DNA from 2 places in the Colwellia asteriadis genome. Region 1 is predicted to be linked to the other one. Evidence: predicted binding sites of a transcription regulator. Region 1 holds the regulator's gene; the other holds the start of a gene.
What was found. The regulator sigma-54, encoded in region 1, starts transcription at its own class of promoters, with help from an activator protein. The targets are predictions, from matches to a motif close to GTTGGCACGNNNNTNGNNT.
Positions count from the first base shown of each region.

Region 1 (3,218 bases):
ATAAAGCTAAAAGCGACCTTGATAAAGAGCCAAAGACAGTCAGTGAGACTACTGAGCAAGCACCTGAAGAAGCGACTAAAGAAGAAGGTGACTCAAGTGTCGAAGGTTAATACATTAGTTGCTAGTGGACTTGCTAAGTCATACAAAGACCGACAAGTTGTTAAAGATGTTAGCTTAGCCGTCAGTACAGGGCAAATTGTTGGCTTACTTGGACCTAACGGAGCAGGAAAAACCACTTCTTTTTACATGATAGTAGGGCTTGTACCTAACGATGATGGGCAAATAATACTTAACGACCAAGACGTTACATTATCGCCTATGCATGAAAGAGCAAGACAAGGTATCGGTTACTTACCACAAGAGGCATCAATTTTTCGCAAGCTTTCAGTAACTGATAACATCATGGCTATTTTACAAATACGCAAAGAGTTAAACGAACAACAGCGCCTAGAAAAACTAGAGCACTTATTAGAAGAGTTCAATATTTGTCATATTCGCGATAACTTGGGCATGAGTTTATCTGGTGGTGAGCGTCGACGCGTAGAAATAGCACGAGCATTAGCCGCCGATCCACAATTTATTTTACTTGATGAGCCTTTTGCCGGTGTAGATCCGATTTCAGTTGGCGACATTAAAAAAATCATCATACACTTAAAGCAACGAGGAATTGGTGTATTAATAACTGATCATAACGTACGTGAAACGTTAGATGTGTGTGAACATGCTTATATTGTTAGTCATGGTGAAATTATCGCTCAAGGTGATGCGGATCAAATTCTTGCCAATCAAAAAGTAAGAGATGTATACCTTGGCGAACAATTCACGCTATAGTTATAGCATCAATCCGAATCGTAGAAAAACGTGTTCAATGGGTTATTGGTCACATCATAACCATTAAAAATAATAACAGGAAACCACATAACATCGATGCGCCCTACATTACAGCTCCGTATTGGACAACAGTTAACCATGACGCCACAATTGCAGCAAGCTATCAAGCTCCTGCAATTATCAACGTTAGAGTTACAACAAGAAATTCAAGAAGTGCTAGAGAGCAACCCATTATTAGAAATTGACGAAAGCAGCCAAAGCGATAGCAACGACGAAAAAAATAGTTTAGAAGATGCATTCTCTGCAAACTCTAATGATGCACAAAGTGATAATAACAGCAGTGATGGTAGTGAAGACCAACAGGCTAATATTGACGAAATAAGTACTAGTGAAGCGCTAGAGAAAAGTGATATTCCTGAAGAATTGAATATTGATACTACTTGGGAAGAAAGTTACAGCGCAGGCGTTTCTAATACAGGAGCTGTGAGCAGCGCAAGTGAAGATTACACTTACCAAGGAGAAACGACCGACTCAATTCAAGGTCATTTGTTATGGCAAATGGAATTAACCCCTTTTTCAGATACCGACCGCACTATTGCAACCGCCATTATTGAAGCGGTAGATGACGCTGGCTACTTAACGGTTTCCTCAGAAGATATTCTAGAAAGTGTTGGTATTGAAGACGTCGAATTAGATGAAGTTGAAGCAGTATTAAAACGCATCAATATGTTTGATCCTGTCGGCGTAGCAGCACGCTCAATACCTGAGTGTTTACTCATTCAATTAAACCAGTTTGATAAAAACACTCCTTATTTAGCTGAAAGTAAGAAAATTATTAGCGAGCATATTGATTTACTTGGCAATAGAGATTACCGCCAATTAATGCGCAAAACGAAATTAAAAGAAGATCAATTACGTGAAGTAATGCGCTTAATTCAGAGCTTAAACCCTCGACCAGGTGATGCGGTTATTACTGGCGATGATCAGTATGTTATTCCTGATGTTTCCGTTGAGAAAAAAAATGGTCGTTGGGTGGTTGAACTAAATTCAGATACCGCACCTAAGCTCAGCATAAATCAGCAATATGCTGCAATGAGCAAGAGTATGAAGTCCTCTACTGATGGGCAATTCATTCGTGCCAATTTACAAGATGCAAAATGGTTTATAAAAAGTTTAGAATCGCGCAATGATACTTTATTAAAAGTTTCGAACTGTATTGTACAACGCCAGCAAGGCTTTTTAGAGCATGGTCCAGAAGCTATGCGTCCAATGGTTCTGAACGATATTGCCGAAGCCGTTGAAATGCATGAGTCAACCATTTCACGTGTTACCACGCAAAAATACATGCACACCCCTCGTGGTATTTTTGAGCTTAAATACTTCTTTTCAAGCCATGTCAGTACTGAGAATGGTGGAGAGTGTTCTTCTACAGCAATAAGATCGCTAATCAAGAAACTTATTTTGGCAGAAACACCTGCTAAACCGTTGAGTGATAGTAAAATGGCTGACTTATTAGCCGAACAAGGTATTAACGTTGCAAGACGCACAATAGCTAAATATAGAGAGTCATTATCTATTCCTCCTTCAAATCAACGAAAAAGCTTACTTTAAGTAACTCATCAAAAGGATAACGCTTATGCAAATCAATCTTACCGGTCACCATGTCGACATTACTGATGCGCTTCGTGAGTATGTAAATACTAAGTTTACTAAGCTAGAGCGACATTTTGATCAAATAAATAACTCTCATGTTATCTTAACCGTTGAAAAGCTTGAACAAAAAGCAGAGGCAAACCTTCATATAAAAGGCGGTGAAGTATTCGCTTCGGCTATTAATACTGACATGTATGCCGCGATTGATACTTTAGTTGATAAGCTAGATAGGCAAATTCTTAAACACAAAGGTAAAGCAGCGCAACATTAATTCGACAAAAGTCGCGTAGCATAAAGCCTTAAATCACCTTAATATAAGAGCCCAATCTATGGGCTCTTCCACTTACTTTTAGCAATTTATGAAATTATCAGAGATTTTAACCCTCGACTGTACCTTATGTGCAATAAAAACCACCAGTAAAAAGCGAATTTTAGAAGAGATTTGCCAATTAGCCGCTAATAAGGTTACCGAGCTCGATCAAGACGAACTACTCGATAGTTTGCTTGATAGAGAAAAAATGGGTAGCACAGGTATCGGAAATGGCATAGCGATACCTCATGGTCGTTTGCCAAATAGCAGTAAAGCGGTGGCGGTACTAGTTACAACCGAAAACGCCATTGACTTTGATGCTATTGACAACCGCAGTGTCGATGTTTTTATCAGTCTATTTGTTCCTGAAGATAGCTGCCAAGAGCACCTTAATACGCTACAAAGTATTGCTAAATTATTTAGT
Region 1 is NZ_BAAAFA010000001.1:567,961-571,178, forward strand. Features, by position in the region: gene lptA (lipopolysaccharide transport periplasmic protein LptA) at 1-110, shown strand, start outside; gene lptB (LPS export ABC transporter ATP-binding protein) at 97-831, shown strand; gene ABD005_RS02385 (RNA polymerase factor sigma-54) at 928-2,442, shown strand; gene hpf (ribosome hibernation promoting factor) at 2,468-2,755, shown strand; gene ptsN (PTS IIA-like nitrogen regulatory protein PtsN) at 2,844-3,218, shown strand, end outside.

Region 2 (3,218 bases), on a different contig from region 1:
ATATTTTCATATAGTGGAACGGCCCAAGAAAGTGTTAATTGTTCGCTACTGTCACCATCGCCATTATATTTATAATACAGGCTCAATTTAGCGTATTGAAAATAAGGAATATTTAAATCTGTTCCTAAACCGGCTAGCCAATTAGTTTCAGGACCAAACTCGGCAACTGGAGTAAAGTATAAGTTTTCGATTACTCCTAACTCAAAAGCCGTTATATGAATACGGGGCGAAACCTCAGAGTAGGTTGAGTTATCCCCATTTGATGATTCTGCTCTGTCCATAAATAAAAACATATCACCCCAACTATTAGCACTAGCATATTCAAAGGTAATAATTTGCCTATGGTTATCTCCTAACTCATAACCGGAGCCATTAAGATAGGTGAACGACGGGCTAGACCAATTGGTTTTAGCCATTGAAGCAGTATTGAACAACACAGCTAGCAAAGTTATCGTTAATAATATGGGTTTTAACATACTTACGCTCCCGTTAGACGGAAAACGGCTAATTGCTCGCTTACTTGACTGGCCGAGTGCTTCATTTCTTCACTCTTAACATTTAAAGTATTAATGGTATCGGCATTACGTTCAACTGCAGACTTAATAGTATGCATGTTATTACTTATTTCGTGAGCAACTGCGCTTTGCTCTTCTGCGGCTGACGCTATTTCTTGTGATTGCAAACTAACAGCCGAGACCTTCTCTTGAATATCTCGCATTAAGCCATTAGAGTTTTCAATATAGCAAGGTTTATCGTTTTCAACTTAGTCATAGCTTACTACGCTCCTTTGATTGTCATCACTAAGTACTCATATTATTAATAGCAATGACGATAGACATTACAATTATCCTAGTTCAGTTTAAGTAAAAGTTCCTATTTTAACTTAAACATAACAAACTGTTATTAGAAGGGGGAAGCTGTTGAGAAATTCAATAAATTAAAAATAGAAGCAAAAATCTACTAGACATAAGGGCAAGGAGTAGGCATAAAAAAAACACCAATTATGAAAATTGATGTTTTTTAAATATTTAAAAGTAGTTAAGGTTACTTTATAAATCGACGTGACGCTAAACCAATCATTCCTAATACCAAAATAGCAATTGTTGATGGCTCTGGTATTGATACTTGTTGCTGAGTACTAATGCGGCGCAAGGCAGTACCAATAAAGTCATATTCCATATAAGCATGACTGTATCCATCTTTGTGTTTACTAACCCTCCCGGTACCTTCATATAAAATAAAGCCACTGGTAACTCCACCAGGTGTAAAGTCTTTTACATGAAACCAAGTTTGATTAACTGCATTAGTATAACCAAAAAGCGGTTGCAATATAGCATTCATGACATTATTTGAAGTGCTATGAGTAGCGGTTTTATATGCCGAGTCTCCACCTGCATTATCAAAAAGTTCAAAAACATTATCAAAAGTAGCTAACTCCCAACCATAAAAGTCTCCACCTGCTTGTAACTGTATCAATATATCATTGTATGAGTAGTTAACAGTCTCACTGAGCTTTAACCAGTCATGACCTGAGTCGGTGTCTGTGAAGTAATTAGTATTGTCAATTAGAGTAGCATTGGCAAAGCTACTAAAGATCACCATTAAAACGGTGAATGCGATAGCATTAAATTTCATTATATATCCCTTTGAATTATATCCATTAATTTATGAAGTAATCTGACTGAGTTTTGATTACTCATTAAAAAAGCAAATTGTGTACCAATAAATAATAGTTATATTATTCAATGACATAAGATAAAAACATCAATAACAACGCTAATAACTGTAAAGATAACTGACACTATCTCTTTGAATTTAAATGATAATAGCTATAACGGAGTACTTAACACTCCTTAAATAATAAAGCCTACAACTAGGTCCATTTAGTATCTTTGTACTATTATCAACACAGATAAATACAAACATAACCTTGATTGTGTCCTCCTTCTTTAAAATAGCGATTATAAACACGTTGCTAAGGTAAGGTGGTTGCTCCCGCCTTGAACCATTTGTAATTAAAACCCACCGCTGAGCACTCTTGTTGTTAACCTTTCCATGTTATCACCATTCCTTTTAAGCACTTTTATTTTCTCTTAACCTTAAATGTCCTTACCCCAAGAAATTATAGGCCGATAGTAAGCTGTGAAAAAATCACATTAGCTCGCTTACGCCATATAGGTACTTCAGCATCTTCTTGAAAATATTTTTGCTCAATTGACCAAGTTAACCACGGTTTTTCAAGCTCTTTTTGTGCATAGTGCTTTGGGTTACTCAGCGCTGAGCTAAACGGAAAGGTATACACTTTTTCTTCAAGTTCACGTTCAATTGCCCGTTGCTGTTTAATATGCATATCTCGCCAATAACGCTCAGGACGACTATGTTGCTGGTCATATTTAACGGTAACGGGATCTAAGTGCCGATAAGCCTCTAAGTCAGGCATATCTGGCAAGGGTAAGCTGTTATCGGCAAAGCGTTGAATTAGCTCCCACTCCATTCGACAAAAGTTAGGGTTATGAGGATTGTCCTTAACGCTGGTTTGTAAAAAAGCACCACTGTAAGTCGCGTGATCTTTATGGGCAATACACAAGGCGTGAGTTGAGCCGCCATATTGATTTTTAAGCTGCATTGAATAAAACGCTTCCATATCACTTAACGGAAAAGTGGCATGTCCAAATTCATTTTTTTGTGGTTTACCTTTAACTCGCCAAGTAAAGCTAATAGTTTGTTTTTCCCGGTCAATATAGGCGCCTTTATAACGACTAAAAATAAGGTTGAAAACAAAGAACATATTAAGGAAAAAGAAGTTCCAACTCAGCGTTGCCACTAAAAACCACCACGGGTAATCAGCATCAACACTGTACATTGCAGGGAGCGCAAATACTGCACACATAACAGAAGCGCTACCACCAAGACCAATAGGGGCAAAGGTGATAAGTATCTTAAATATATTACCTGTCATGCTATATAAAGGATAGAAACGATGTTTGTCAGCAAATATTCTGCCGCCGCTGGTTATTTTTTTGACGTAATCGGCTATTTTTCGAGTAAAGTGAAGGCCATGAAAAACATAACCTTGACTATATCCCCCTTTCATTCCTTTTTTAAAAAAACGATTATAAACACGCTGCTCTGGTAAGGTGGTTGCTCCCGCCTTAAACCATTTGTAATTAAACCCCACCGCTGAGCACTCTTCTTGTTAACCTTTCCATATTATTGCC
Region 2 is NZ_BAAAFA010000009.1:41,776-44,993, reverse strand. Features, by position in the region: gene ABD005_RS13185 (nucleoside-binding protein) at 1-476, opposite strand, end outside; gene ABD005_RS13180 (hypothetical protein) at 479-718, opposite strand; gene ABD005_RS13175 (PEP-CTERM sorting domain-containing protein) at 1,045-1,635, opposite strand; gene ABD005_RS13170 (hypothetical protein) at 2,123-3,178, opposite strand.
Region 2: ABD005_RS13175 (PEP-CTERM sorting domain-containing protein) is a predicted target of sigma-54. The motif match lies at 1,706-1,724, and genes of this name have one in related genera.